Regions from separate parts of the Sporosarcina sp. FSL K6-6792 genome, predicted to be linked through region 4. Evidence: riboswitches for the same ligand, from Rfam matches in the RefSeq annotation. Region 4 holds a riboswitch; each other region holds the start of a gene.
What was found. A riboswitch is a leader RNA that binds a small molecule or an ion and turns the genes downstream of it on or off. The one in region 4 is predicted to bind S-adenosylmethionine.
Positions count from the first base shown of each region.

Region 1 (3,808 bases), 800 kb from region 4:
GATAATCTCATTGTTGTAATAACAGAATTGTAGTCTACTTCTGTAAGAAATCCACTTAAAGGGCTATAAGCACCCGTACCAATCAAATCCAAGTCACTACTAGCAATTTCGTCTAATTCAACTGTTTCAGTTATTCCTTCGTATTGAAAACCAGGATTCCAGCGATTAATTAATGTACCACCATGCGGTTGACTCAAACTCATTTAAATTCCCCCATTTTCATTAGCATTATGCAAGCCACACTCTGTCTTCGCCTGATTTGCCCAGCGCCCTGACCTCGACCCCGTCGTTGTATCCCCTTTGAATGTGCAGTGTGAACAACCGATACTGGGATAGCCTTGGTCATGGAGTGGATTATAAGGCAAATTATGTTTTTTTACATAATCCCAAATATCAATCCACGTCCAATGAATCAGCGGGCAAATTTTAACCGATTGAAAGGTTTCATCTTTGTTCACAAAGTTTGTCTGACTTCTTGATGGTGATTGTTCGCGCCTAAGTCCGGATAACCAAGCGGTCGTACCGCTCATTGCTTCACGGAGTGGAATTACTTTCCTCATATGACAACAACGATCCGGCTGTCTTTCCCATAGTCGATCGCCATACTTGTCAGCTTGTTCCTCAACCGTTAAGCCGGGAGTCTTCATTTCAATTACAAGCTTTGGATAACGTTTCTTTACTTCATCGATTAAGGTATGCGTTTCTTGAAAATGAAATCCGGTTTCGAGAAAGACCACTTTAGCAGTTGGTTTTATTTGCGAGATTAAATCTATCATTACGATACCTTCAACCCCAAAACTACACGCATATACAAGTTCATCGTCGTATTCTCCGTAAGCCCATCGCAAGACGTTTAACGCACCTTTTGACTCGTCATCGATTGGAAAAACTTCACTAGTCTCAGCCCAAGATTTGTACGTCAACTTCGCCATACTAATCCCCCCTCTAAACTCAATAACTCTATTACATTATCTTTTTTTAAAAAAGGCGACTTTAATCTACTATTGATTAAAGTCGCCTCTAATTTTTTAGTCAGCGAATTGTTCGTATGTTCACGATTGTCCATTAGCTTCTGGATTTCCAGTCGGCATGTGATTAGCGTTTATATTAACTTTATTAATCCTATGTGTCAAGTAGGTTTAAATACATTCTATTCCTAAAACCCCAATATGTTACGCATTGAGTAATTTTTTTAGATATAGTTATTTTCTTTTAAATAAGAAACGATGACTTTGACAGACTCTACAATATTTAATTGATTGGTATCAATGATTATTTCCGGGTTAACAGGTTCTTCATAAGGAGCATCAATTCCTGTAAAGCCTTTAATTTCACCCAATCTTGCTTTCTTATAAAGCCCCTTCGGATCCCGTTCTTCACAAGTTTCTAAACTGGCCTTGACGTATATTTCGATAAACTCATCGGATTTGACAATTTCTCGCACCTGATCTCGATCTTCCTGATAAGGCGATATGAATGCTGTCAATGTGAATAAGCCAGCGTCGACCATAAGTTTTGAAACTTCACCGATTCTGCGAATATTTTCCGTCCGATCATTTGGACTAAACCCCAGATTCTTATTTAAACCGTGCCGGACATTATCTCCATCCAGTCGATAAGTGTGAATGCCTTTCGCGTGTAACTCTGTTTCTAGCGCTACTGAAACTGTTGATTTCCCTGACCCTGATAGCCCTGTGAACCAAAGAATAGCACTCTTATGGCCCTTTAGTTCTTGACGATTTTCTTTTGTTACCTCTGATTCATGCCAAACGATATTTGTAGACTCTGTCATTGTTTGCCCCCCTAAATCATTTGTTTCAGTTTAATTTTTATATACAAAAAAGACACCTTTTTCCGATTCAAATAATCGATTAGAAAGTTGCCTTTAGTTGTCTAATTAGCATGTATGAAATTGTTAAAATGATAAATGACTTACAACCTTTACAGTAAAGAAATAAAAAAACCACTTCTAAATAGAGCAAGAAGAGGTTAATAGAATCGAACACATATTACTCCTCTTATCTGCTAAACTTTCGTTTACTGGAATTGGCACAGTACTAAACAGTCTGTTGCCGAGGTTTCATCGGGCCAGTCCCTCAACCTCTCTAGATAAGATATAAACTATTAAGTTGAGACCAATACTACATTATCAAAAATTCAAAGTCAATGACTTATCAGAATTTATTTTCAATCATATCAGTTTAGTTGGAATTAAAGGCGATCTTCTTGCACATATAAAAGGCACTTTAAACTACTTTTCAGTGCGCTAGGAAATATGTTTGTTAACTCTCACTTAACCTTTCGTTGTTCTCATTGGTTTTCTCTATTTCCTTTTCATAATTATTTTTCCAATTAACAAGAAAGATTCCTGCAAATATTAGTAAGCCACCAAAAAGGATAGACCAGGTTAGTCTTTCATGGAGTAAAAACCATCCTGTGAGTACACCGAAGAATGGCGCTAAAAAAAGGAATGCACTAGTTCGTTCTTGATTACCTCTTTGGAGAAGATAAAACCAAATAGAAAACTGAATAATTGAAGCTGCAATGGTAAGCCATAACAAAATCAGGATAGATTGAGTAGTCATTTTAAAGAAAGTCTCTTCCAGTAGTAAGCTTCCCAGAAAGAGAATTAATCCACCAAAAAGCATTTGATAGGCTGTCATTACATACGTATCAAATTTGAAACCATGTATTTTTATCAATAGCGTAGCAATCGCCCATGAAACAGCCGACAAAAGCCCTAATATGGTACCGACTTTAAAGTCAAGATGTGAACCTAACGTGAGAAAAACCCCGATAAAACCTAACAGTACACCTATCCATTGCTGAATATGGTAACGCGATTTTAAAAAAAGCGTCCCAAAAACGACAACGAGTAAAGGATTCATAAACGTTAGGATAGACGTCTCTCCAGAAGTGATTGTACGCAGTGCCATAAATATACAGCCCATTACAAAAGCTGTTTGGAAAAGTCCAATTAGAACAAGCCACAACCAGTCGATTGCTTTTACTGGATGTGGCTTGTTTAAGATTTTAACGATAGTTGCCATAATAATCCCTGCAAGCGTAAAACGCAGAGCGACTAATAGGAGTGGAGATGAATAGGCTAACCCTAACTTCCCTATTGTAAAAGAAGAACCCATTAGTCCAGTCGTCAAAATCACTAACAAGCAAAAACTGATTCGATTCATCCGGTCCCCACCCCCACCCCATTATTACTATAAAACGTTTAAAAGAAAATGCTGATCAATTGATTTCACTTTAAGTTTTCAAAGAATACACGGATAACGTCGGCTCCGCCTAAGAAGGTCCCCAACGTTCCTCCCAAGTTAGTCAAAACGATTACCAACAAGACCCGTGTCACCTTATTTGCCCAAAAACCTTTAATCGTAAAAACATCTGCAGAAAGCGTTTCAAAATCACCAACACTTGGGCGGCGAAAAAATGCTTGAACAATTCCTGAAACCCAACCGGCCGCTATCAGTGGATGCAAGGTAGTAATAGGGGCTGATACAAAGGCCGCTAAAATGGCCAGCGGGTGTCCAAGAGCCACCGCAGCACCAATAGCTGACAGGCTACCTGTCCATAAGACCCAGCTTAACGCTTGATCGAAACCGGCAGATGGATTTGCGATAAAGGTGTAGGCGATAATTGATAATAGAAGAATCGGAATTGCCCATCCGATAATTTTTGGGATTTTTGATTTTGGTGGTGTTTGCGCTAATGCGACTAAATCATGGTCATTATAGATTTCTTTTGTAATCCCTGGAACATGTGCTGCACCAATGACTGCAACGACCTTTTTACC
Region 1 is NZ_JBBOSA010000001.1:758,976-762,783, forward strand. Features, by position in the region: gene sat (sulfate adenylyltransferase) at 1-203, opposite strand, end outside; gene MKZ26_RS03810 (phosphoadenylyl-sulfate reductase) at 204-932, opposite strand; gene cysC (adenylyl-sulfate kinase) at 1,193-1,792, opposite strand; SAM riboswitch class I at 2,016-2,116, opposite strand; gene MKZ26_RS03820 (DMT family transporter) at 2,283-3,191, opposite strand; gene MKZ26_RS03825 (TraB/GumN family protein) at 3,257-3,808, opposite strand, start outside.
Region 1: it holds a riboswitch for S-adenosylmethionine, as region 4 does, so the genes downstream of both, cysC (adenylyl-sulfate kinase) here and MKZ26_RS07435 (methionine ABC transporter ATP-binding protein) in region 4, are expected to answer to the same signal.

Region 2 (3,808 bases), 1.3 Mb from region 4:
GACGTGAAAAGCGCGGTGAGATATTTGATTATCAATCGTTCCATACGAATTTCAAAATTTTTGTCGAGGATGAATTAATTGCTTTCGACTCTCTGCATTTCTCACCAAAAGAAACGGCACTTGGTGATATCGGTGTACTAGAAACTGCAATGTATATCGGTTCAATCTGGCTCGTATCGCCGAAAGCCACAGATGTCGACGTCCGCGCAATACAAGAAACATTGCGGGTCGAAGAAGGTTTAAAAGCTGGTATGACAAGGCTTGAAGGAAATGCAATCCATTGTAGATGGCTTGCCGTTGATCAGTGGACGATGCAGGAAGAGATGAAGCGTGTATACGCGTTGTTGGCAGAAATAGTTTAAGAGGACACTCCAATGAGGGGTGTCCTCTTTGGGTTTGAAGTTTTACATCACTTCGATACCCTTTTTTTACTCCATTTTTTTATTAAAAAATCCATCAACCAGGTATAGAGAAACATCGAACCGACTAGGACAACAGCGATGTAAATGTATTGCAAGAAAACTGGAATGTTATACTTCTTTATGAAATCCCCTGAATAAAGCATGATGAAAACCAGCGCTATAAGAAGTACAATCATACCGAGCACATAAATAACCATAGTACTCAGAGGCGTTGTCCGAAGTGTCTTACGGATGGAATCCCTAGATTTTAAAGCTCTTATAAGTAGATATAAAAATAAAACGAGTGATAGATAGTCATTTGCTACAAAGAATAAAATAAGTCCAAGTAATATAATCGACCAGGTGATTTTTTCATAGTATTTATCAATAAATTTCAGCATTAATCTTCCCCCAGTATGTGTATACTATATATACGGAATGATTGATGGAAAAGTTTCCTTTTATCACAAATTGAATATGTTCTACTACAAAGGAGTTTGTCGTATGCAAGAAAAAAGACCAATGGGCCAATCACGAACAATCCAGACGAAGCTAGTACTGCCGCCCGATACCAATCATCTGCAGACAATTTTCGGTGGAAAAGTTCTCGCGTATATAGATGAAATCGCTGATATCACGGCAATGAAACATTCAAAAACAGCGGTTGTAACTGCTTCAATCGATTCAGTCGATTTTGTATCGTCGGCGCGTGTTGGAGATGTACTTGAACTTGAGGCAATTGTCACGTCAACTGGCCGTACATCGATGGAAGTATTTGTATCGGTCCATTCAATGAACCTGCTTACAGGCGAAACAAAACTAACAACCGAATCCTTCCTAACGATGGTTGCCATGGATGAAAATAATAAGCCTACTCCTGTGCCGGGTATTTATCCGGAAACAGAAGCTGAAAAGAGTCTATTTGAAACAGGCCCCGCACGCCGTGAACATCGGAAATTGCGGAGTGAGATGAAACATTAAATAATTTGTTATGGAAAAGCCCACGCAAGTTGTGGGTTTTTTACATTGTGTCGTGTATCATTTCAATGCCATTTCTACTTTTTACATAAAATGTTTCATTGTAAAAACTAGTATAATCTAAATAATTCATGTTTTGTGTATTGACAATCTATTCGGAAGACTGTATTGTACTAATTAACAACTAAATACGTAACTTTCTTATCCAGAGAGGTGTAGGGACTGGCCCGATGATACCTCAGCAACAGACTTGTAAAAGTACTGTGCTAATTCCAGAAGCGTAAGTGTAATGCTTACTGCTTGGAGATGAGAAGAGCAAATAGCGAATTCGCCAAAACCTCTTCTTGAAATTTAGAAGAGGTTTTTTATTTCGTCTAGGCTCCGACCGCCCTTTGATTTTGTTCTTTCTGGAGATTAAAGTTACCTTCAAAAAATGAAGGGAGACTTATTGTGTCAAATGAATTAATCAATGCAATTGCTTTATTAAAAAAGAAAGAATGGGTCGATTTAACACATACTTTCGGGCCTGACTCACCCCGTTTTTCAGCATTTGATGCAGCAGAGTTTACAACATTATTTGATCACGATGATGGATTTTTCGCACAGAGCTTTAAATTTGCGGGACAGTACGGCACACATATTGATGCACCAATTCACTTCGTTCGTGATACAAGATACTTGGATGAATTGGGTTTGAAAGAATTGGTATTACCGCTGGTGGTCATCGATAAATCGAAAGAATCTGATGCAAACCATGATTTTACATTAACTGTCGAAGACATTCTGAAGTTTGAAGCTCAGCACGGGCAAATTGAGGCTGGTACATTTGTGGCATTACGCACAGATTGGGGCAAACGCTGGCCGGATAATGAGGCATTTTGCAATAAAGATGCCGATGGGAATAATCGTATACCGGGTTGGGGCCTTGCTGCTTTGAAGTTTTTATTTGATGAAAGAAAAGTAAAGGCTGTCGGTCATGAAACTTTCGATACGGATTCAGCCATTGATTTTCAAAAGAACCAATCTCTGTTAGGCGAATATTATGTTCTTGAACAAGATACCTACCAAATCGAGCTATTAACAAACTTAGATAAAGTGCCCTCAAAAGGCGCGGTCATTTTTAACATCGTTCCGAAGCCGGAAAAAGCATCGGGATTCCCAGTACGCTCATTCGCGATCCTACCGTAAGAAAAGAAAAAGGGCCCGCTCATTTGCGTTCCTATCGTAAGAAAACAAGAGAATCCGCTCATTCGCGTACTAGCCATAAGAAAAGAAAGAGGATCTGCTCATTTGCACTCCTGACCTAATAAAACCGTAATTTACTCCTAAAACAGAAAGAAGGAATATACCATGACAAATCAATCGACAACACTAACGCAAGCACCATTCAGAGCAGATCATGTTGGAAGTTTACTACGACCAGATAATTTGCATAAAGCGCGCAAAGACTTCAAAGAAGGCGTAGTTACTGCACAACAATTACGAGAAGTAGAAACACAGGAAATTAAACGGGTTGTTGATAAGCAAATTGAAGTTGGTTTGGAACTTGTAACAGACGGTGAATTTAGACGTACGTGGTGGCATTTAGACTTCTTGGAGCATTTGAACGGAATTGAAGGATATGTGCCAGAGACTGGCTACGTATTTGATGGTATTGAAACAGAACGATATAACGTTCGAAACACAGGCAAGATTTCGTTTGACCCTAATCATCCATTCATTCAAGACTTTGTTGAGTTTAATGAAATCGTAGGCGGCCGTGCCGTTGCGAAACAAACGATTCCAAGTCCGAATCAGCTCTTTAATATCGGAATTCGTGATGAAACGATTTACCCTGACATTGAAGAATTTGCCAATGATGTTATTCAAGCATACAAAGATGCTTTGAAAGCATTTTACGAAGCTGGTGTACGCTACTTGCAGTTGGATGATGTTTATATTGCGGGGCTTTCTGCACCGAATATCCCATTTAACGACGGAGCCTATTCAAGAGAACAACTAATCGACTTGGCACTACGCGTCATTAATGGTGTTTTGGAAGATAAACCTGAAGATCTTTTCGTAACAACACACCTATGTCGCGGAAATTACCAATCGACGTGGGCGTTTGAGGGAAGCTACGCACTGATTGCACCCACACTTCTTGCAAAAGAAAAAGTGGATGGCTTCTTCCTTGAATATGATGACGAGCGTTCAGGAGACTTTAAACCGTTGGATCATGTGCCAAACGGCGGAGCGAAGGTTGTCCTTGGTGTTGTTACTTCGAAAAATGGCGAAGTGGAAGACAAGGATGCGGTCATTGCGCGTATTCAAGAAGCTGCACAATACGTGCCACTTGAACAACTATGCTTAAGTCCGCAATGCGGATTCGCTTCAACGCATCACGGCAATAAGCTAACAGAAGAGCAGCAATGGGAAAAGTTGAAATT
Region 2 is NZ_JBBOSA010000001.1:2,894,740-2,898,547, reverse strand. Features, by position in the region: gene MKZ26_RS14195 (urease accessory protein UreD) at 1-362, shown strand, start outside; gene MKZ26_RS14190 (hypothetical protein) at 410-802, opposite strand; gene MKZ26_RS14185 (acyl-CoA thioesterase) at 906-1,382, shown strand; SAM riboswitch class I at 1,578-1,692, shown strand; gene MKZ26_RS14180 (cyclase family protein) at 1,830-2,567, shown strand; gene MKZ26_RS14175 (5-methyltetrahydropteroyltriglutamate--homocysteine S-methyltransferase) at 2,730-3,808, shown strand, end outside.
Region 2: it holds a riboswitch for S-adenosylmethionine, as region 4 does, so the genes downstream of both, MKZ26_RS14180 (cyclase family protein) here and MKZ26_RS07435 (methionine ABC transporter ATP-binding protein) in region 4, are expected to answer to the same signal.

Region 3 (3,808 bases), 390 kb from region 4:
AAGTGCCGAAGCTTTTTTGGACGAAAGAATGGCTAGCTTCTCACCTAGAGATTAGCGGTCAAAGATATAATTTTGACCGCTCAATCCTTCTCTATAGTATCTCCATATTTATTTTAAGGAATTGTCAATTTCCTATAAGGCATCACATAATCTTTGCAAAAGTAAGCAAAGAACGCAATGTACAACGTGCGAGAGTGCCCGAAATTGCATCTTCGGGCACTTACAATCTCTATAGAAAGTCATCTTTTCTATTCTTTCAAAGCACCTGCCCCACGGTAATAATATCGTAATTAATTCGGCGAAAGCGGGCCGAAAATAGTAAAGGGTTATAGCGGTTTTCAAGCCCTGCTCGCTATCGTATTATGCAAGTCAATAATTAATCGACAGACGTGATTGTTTAATGAAGTAAAATTGCCGATCTCACTTTGACGTCCAGGTACCAATAGGCGCCCAGGTGTTTTTTCTGTTATAATGGCGAAAATGGAGGCGTTGCGGTATGGGATTAGTTTATTACGGTTATCCAAAGTGCGGGACATGCAGGAAAGCAAAAAAATGGCTTGAGACGAACAACTTGGACTTTCAGGAAGTGAACATAGCGGAAGCTCCTCCTTCAGTAGAAGAACTTGGCAAAATGATTGCGGCATCGGATTTGGAGTTGAAAAAGTTTTTCAACGTTAGTGGGACGAAATATAGAGAGCTAAACTTGAAAGACAAATTGCTCACAATGACAGATGAAGAGAAAATTAGCTTGCTGTCATCTGACGGTATGTTGATTAAGAGACCAATTGTCTTCGGTGATGGTAAGGTGACTGTCGGATTCAAGGAAGAAGAGTTCGACAAAGTATGGACTAACTGATTTCCTATCTTGTCTTTATTCGAGAAATATGACAGAATTGAAGAGAATGAAACTATTTATTTGGAGGGATACGGAATGAGCACACCAAAAGATCTGCGTTATTCTGAAGAGCATGAATGGGTAAAAGACGAAGGTGGTAACTACCGCATTGGTATTACTCACTTTGCACAATCTGAACTAGGCGATATCGTATTCGTTGAACTTCCATCTGTCGGAGATGACATCAAAGCGGACGAGCCTTTCGGAAGCGTTGAATCTGTTAAGACAGTATCAGAACTTTATGCACCAATCAGCGGAAAAGTAATTGAAGTGAATGAAGGACTTGAAGACAGCCCTGAATTTGTCAATGAATCACCGTATGAAAATGCATGGATGATCGTTGTTGAACCTTCAAATGTTTCTGAACTGGATGAACTTATGTCAGCTGAAGCGTATGAAAAAATGACTGTCGGAGAATAACTAAGACAAGGCGCCGGTACTTTTCCGGCGTTTTTTGCATCTTTATATAAAAAAGAGCGAAGGAGGGGCTTCTTGTGTCGGATGAAAGAGTAATTATCGTCGAGGGCGGTTCGGATAAGAAACGTTTGGCACGAATACTTGTTGAGCCTGTCGAAATTATTTGTACGAACGGCACAGTAAGTCCTTATCGGCTTGAAGAATTGCTTGCACCTTACGAAGAACATGAACTATTTGTCTTCGTTGATGCGGATGAAGATGGAGAAAAGACCCGTGTTTTATTCAAAAGAGAGTTCCCGGCAGCAATCCATTTGTACACAGAAAAGGTTTATCGGGAAGTGGAGACGACCCCATACAAAGTGTTGGCTACAATACTACAAGGTGCGGATTTTAAAATCCGACCGGAATTTCTAATTTAAAGGATGTAGAATTAATGGAAACTTGGACACGCGAACAATGGGAGATGGCTTTGAAAGAGTCTTCAGTGGCAGCGTTTTATTTATATACACCAATGTGTGGAACTTGTGCAGTCGCATCTAAAATGATGGACGTTATTACCGTCATGAGACCGGGAATACCAATCGGGAAAGCGGATTTGAATTACGTACAAAATATTGCAATTGACTATGAAATCGAAAGCGTTCCTTGCCTTCTTATACAAAAGGATGGCGTTTTAACCCATAAAATTTATGCATTTCAATCAGTACCGTATCTACTTGAAGAAATAGATTGACAATAGATATGGAACTTTGATATACTTCGTCTTAACATTCAATTGAATAGGTCACTCTTATTAAGAGAGGTGGAGGGATAGTGCCCTGCGAAGCCCGGCAACCGTCACGTAAGTGAAATGGTGCCAAGTCACACAAAGCATACGCTTTGAAAGATGAGAGATTGGACAACGTTTATTTTCGATAACGTCAAGCCTTTCTGCCCGTCTGCAGGAAGGCTTTTTTGTATTGAAAAGCGGAAGGCGCCGCTCAGCTCCGACAGGCACAAGTCAGATTGCGAAGGGGGCATACCTAAGCCACCACAGCGAACTGCCTTGTGACCCGAGGGGGGGCGCCTGAAGCTAAACAAAATTAGTAACAAAACAATTTTTCTGAGGTGAAAAAAATGATTTATTTAACGGATATAAATAAACGATACGGTGAAGGGCCAGGCAGTATTTCAGCAGTCGAAAATGTATCGCTTGAAATTACTGACGGTGAGATTTTTGGAGTCATCGGCTATAGTGGGGCAGGAAAAAGTACGTTGATTCGACTACTGAACGGTCTTGAAATGCCAACGTCAGGTAGTGTTAAAATAGGAAGTCTAGAAATATCAGCAATTAAAGGTAAAGAGCTAAGGGAAGCACGACAAAAAGTGAGTATGATTTTCCAACACTTTAACTTACTGTGGTCTAGAACAGTGAAGGAGAATATCGCTTTCCCTCTTGAAATCGCGGGTGTACGAAAAGCCGAGCGTGATAAGAAAGTGGCGGAACTGATTGAATTAGTTGGTTTGGCTGGTCGTGAAAATGCATATCCATCCGAATTGTCTGGAGGTCAGAAACAGCGCGTAGGGATTGCTCGTGCGCTTGCAAACGACCCTGAAGTCCTTCTTTGTGACGAAGCGACTTCAGCCCTTGATCCAGAAACAACGGATTCAATACTAGACCTTCTAACAGGAATTAATGAACGACTTGGACTGACAATTGTGCTTATCACACATGAAATGCACGTTATCCGGAAAATTTGCCACAGAGTTGCAGTTATGGAGGCAGGGAAAGTTGTTGAGTTGGGAGATGTCCTGGATGTGTTCCAATCACCGAAGGAACCGATCACAAAGCGGTTTGTCTCTCAAGTGACGGAACCCGTGGAGGCGAAGCAGGCAATGGCGCATATTAAGGAAGAATTTCCTGCCGGCACGCTTATCAAGCTTGTATTTGTAGGGGAGCGGACAGAACAACCTGTGCTCGCAAGTCTTATTCGGAAATTCACTGTCGATGTGAATATCGTGCAGGGAAACATATCCCATACACATGGCGGGGCATACGGCACACTGATACTTCAGCTGCTTGGAGATTCCTCAATCATTGAGGAAGCAATTCAATACCTCAATGAAAATGATGTTCAGACGGAGGTGATCGGTAATGACTGAAAACCTTTTTCCGAATGTCGACTGGACTAAAATGTGGGAAGCAACAGTGGAAACACTCTATATGACTGCGGTTTCTACATTGTTCACTTTAGTTATTGGGTTAGGACTTGGAATTTTACTCTTCCTATCTAGTCCCGGTCAACTTTGGTCGAATAAGTTGGTCAATATTATATCAGGAGCATTCGTCAATATTTTTAGATCCATTCCGTTTATCATATTAATCATTTTACTTATTCCGTTTACGAAATTTCTTCTTGGTACAATCCGCGGACCGGATGCAGCGATGCCGGCACTTATTATTGGGGCGGCTCCGTTTTATGCAAGAATGGTGTTGATTGCATTACAGGAAATTGA
Region 3 is NZ_JBBOSA010000001.1:1,948,677-1,952,484, reverse strand. Features, by position in the region: gene MKZ26_RS09425 (arsenate reductase family protein) at 497-856, shown strand; gene gcvH (glycine cleavage system protein GcvH) at 932-1,315, shown strand; gene MKZ26_RS09415 (toprim domain-containing protein) at 1,390-1,731, shown strand; gene MKZ26_RS09410 (thioredoxin family protein) at 1,746-2,045, shown strand; SAM riboswitch class I at 2,100-2,205, shown strand; gene MKZ26_RS09405 (methionine ABC transporter ATP-binding protein) at 2,429-3,454, shown strand; gene MKZ26_RS09400 (methionine ABC transporter permease) at 3,447-3,808, shown strand, end outside.
Region 3: it holds a riboswitch for S-adenosylmethionine, as region 4 does, so the genes downstream of both, MKZ26_RS09405 (methionine ABC transporter ATP-binding protein) here and MKZ26_RS07435 (methionine ABC transporter ATP-binding protein) in region 4, are expected to answer to the same signal.

Region 4 (3,808 bases):
GCTGACCCGCTTCGATTGGCTGAAACACCAAGTTCTTCTTATTCACTGTTACATCTTTTTCAGATACTTTTAGCACTTCTGCATTTGGATCTAATTCAATTAGACCTTCATCCTGTAACACTAAAAGGGCGCGGGCTCCATTAACTGGATCGTTTGGAATGGTAACTTTTGCTCCATCTTCAATAGCTTCAATTGTCTTGAATTTATTCGAATAAATGCCCATTGGAGCTGTTGGTACGATAATAAGTGGTGATAATTCAGCTTCCGTTTCTTTAACGACATTTTCTAAATAAGTCGTGTTTTGGAACAGGTTTGCATCAATATCGCCACTTGCCAGTGCATTGTTCGGCTGGATATAATCACTAAACTCAATTAGTTCAACTTTATATCCCTTTTCTTCAAGTCCAGGAATAATCGCCTTTTTCAACATATCACTATATGGTCCAGCGGTTGCACCAATTTTCACAGATTTGTCATCCGAAGCTTTTTCTTTGCCACCACAAGCAGCTAGTGCGGTTCCAACTATAAGTACTAATACAACTAATAGAAACTTTTTCATAATTTTCTCTCTCCCCATCATCGTTTATCAATTACTTTTGAAATCCGATCTCCTGCAAATTGAATTACTTGTACAAATAGTATTAATATCACCACGGTCACTACCATTATTGTATTGTCGTAACGATAGTAGCCGAATCGAATTGCTAAATCCCCGATTCCGCCACCACCAACAACACCAGCCATTGCTGAATAGGCGACTAAACTAATTACAGTAAGTGTCACGCCTTGAATAATACTTGTTTTTGCTTCAGGCAATAGTACATCTTTGATAATCATCCACGGAGTTGCACCAACAGCGATTGCAGCTTCGATAACACCTTTATCAATCTCCCTTAGTGAAGTCTCCACAATTCTTGCGAAAAAAGGAATTGCTGCCGCAGATAATGAAACACTAGCAGCCCCAGGGCCAATCGGAGTACCTACTATTAAAATCGTTAAAGGGATTAACGCGACGAGTAAAATAATAAACGGCACAGAACGGACCATATTGACGATAAAGCCAATAACTGAGTTCAATGCCCGATTTTCTAAAAATAATCCTTTATCGGTAGTGAACAGCAAAATCCCTAGCGGAAGCCCAATAACAAGTGCAATAACGAGAGAAATACTTATCATATAAAGTGTTTCACCAAATGCTTTTGTAATATCAGGCATTAACTCTATAACGTGTTGTAAATCAATTCCCATTGTCAATTACCTCCACTTGAGCAGCTCGTGATGACATATAGGCAATTGCCTTTTCTATTTCGTCATCCTCGCCTTTTAGTTCCATCAGGAAAGTACCGAGTGGCCTTTCTTGAATATATTCAATGGAGCCGTGTAGGAAATTACCTTGTATAGTAAATTTCTGCACAGTATCTGAGATAATTCCATCGCCTGCAACATCACCTTTAAACATGACCTTGACCAGTTTGCCCGTACACTTGCTCAAAATCATTTCCGGTACATCAAATGACACAACACTACTGATAAATTCCTTTGTCAATTCTTCTTGTGGATTTGAAAATATATCATATACTTGTCCTTCTTCAATCACTTTTCCATCTTGCATAATTGCCATGCGATCACAAATTTCTTTCACGACATTCATCTCATGTGTTATTAGAACGATTGTAATCTTCAATTCTTTATTTATTTTCTTCAACAGCCTTAAAATAGATAGCGTCGTATTTGGATCTAATGCAGATGTTGCTTCATCACACAGTAACACTGAAGGATTATTCGCTAGTGCTCGGGCAATACCTACCCGCTGCTTCTGGCCACCACTCAGCTGCGCAGGATAAACATCCCGTTTATCAGAGAGGCCAACCATTTCTAGTAAGTCCGTTACCCGAGCGTTAATTTTATCGGCAGGCGTTTTGGCTGCCCGTAAAGCAAATGCTATATTTTCATATACTGTCTTTTGGCTGATTAAATAAAAGTGTTGAAAAATCATTCCTATTTTCAGACGTGCCTGACGGAGATTATTCCCCCGTAACTTCATCAAATTTAATCCATCTACTAAGATCGTTCCGCTCGTTGGTTTTTCCAACAAATTTAGACAACGGATAAGAGAACTCTTCCCTGCACCTGAGTAACCTACGATTCCGAAAATTTCTCCTGTGTTAATGTCGAGTGAGACATTATCAACACCAGTCACGATTCTCTCTTTTGTTTTGTATACTTTTGATACGTTTTGAATTTGAATCATGCAATTCTCCTCTTTCTATAAATAGAAGTACGAAATCTCAGATGTCTGACCATATAAAAATGCTTCTCTCATATATGAAAGAAGCACCGAAAATAAAAAGGTTTCAGCTCATCTTTCAGAATGAAATTCACTCTGTAGGAGTTAGCACCTTCCTTACATTACGCAAGGGGTTGCTGGACGTCATCGGGCCTATCCCTCAGTCTCTCTTGATAAGTACCATTATGTAATTATTTTGATTGATAAGTTTCATATTAGTATGTCTCAATAAGATTGTCAACATAATATGTTCTGATATATAACAATTTATTATCATTTTCATTTCATTCCATGTATACTGACAATAAGAAAAGCGGAAGGCGCCGTCTAGACGTGACAGGCATAAGTCGATCCAGGGGAAGGCAGTCTAAGAGCGCGACGTCCTGTCGCAACGACTGCATACCTGCTTCCTTGCAGGCACGACGTGGCGCTCTTTGGCCACATAGCTGGATTGCTTTCAAGGAACCTAGCCTAAGTACGCCGCGTCCTGCGGCAATGGCTAGGTGACCCACATCCTTTGGGCCTCAGAGCGGCTGGCGCCTGGAGCTAGACAACAAGAAAAGCGCAAGCGCCTTGGTAGACCCGACAAGCGCTGGAGGGCCTCAAGAGAAAGGCGCTCTTTGCCTTTAACTTAAGGACCGAAGCGACTCGAGGGGTAAGGCGCTGGAGTCTAGATACTGCTCCAAGTGAAAAACTTATACTATCTTACTCTTTTACACTAAAGATTGGATTACATAGAAGAGAGGTTATTACATGGCACTATCAAATCGACTCAAGAACCTACCACCGCACTTTTTCGCATCACTTGTTCGAAACGTACAAGAAGCACTTTCTGAAGGACGCGACGTTATTAACTTGGGGCGTGGAAATCCCGATCAACCGACACCTCCACATATTATAAAAGCACTCCAAGAAGCAGTTGAAGATCCAACAACACATGGATACTCCCCATTCAGAGGGACTGCCGAATTAAAACAGGCTGTTGCTGACTTTTATAAACGAGAATACGATGTTCATATTGATCCTAAAACAGAAGTAGCGATTCTATTTGGAACAAAACCGGGATTGGTCGAGTTACCCCTCGCGATTATGAACGAAGATGAATTACTTTTATTGCCGGATCCGGGATATCCCGATTATTTATCGAGTGTAAGCTTAGCCAATATTAAATACAATTTAATGCCATTACTTGCAGAAAACGATTTTTTACCTGATTACTCTGCTCTCTCCGATGAACAAAAGAAGCAAGCAAAATTAATGTATTTGAACTATCCAAATAACCCAACAAGCGCAACCGCCACACTTCCATTTTTTGAAGAAACGATTGCTTTGGCAAAAGCCAATGATATTGCAATTTTGCATGACTTTGCCTATGGTGGAATCGGTTTTGACGGTGCTAAACCTGTCAGTTTCTTGCAAGCAGAAGGTGCAAAAGAAGTTGGAATTGAAATGTACACATTGTCAAAAACGTATAATATGGCGGGATGGCGGGTCGGTTTTGCCATCGGTAATGCCGATATT
Region 4 is NZ_JBBOSA010000001.1:1,560,695-1,564,502, forward strand. Features, by position in the region: gene MKZ26_RS07425 (MetQ/NlpA family ABC transporter substrate-binding protein) at 1-559, opposite strand, end outside; gene MKZ26_RS07430 (methionine ABC transporter permease) at 577-1,248, opposite strand; gene MKZ26_RS07435 (methionine ABC transporter ATP-binding protein) at 1,238-2,251, opposite strand; SAM riboswitch class I at 2,357-2,467, opposite strand; gene MKZ26_RS07440 (pyridoxal phosphate-dependent aminotransferase) at 3,041-3,808, shown strand, end outside.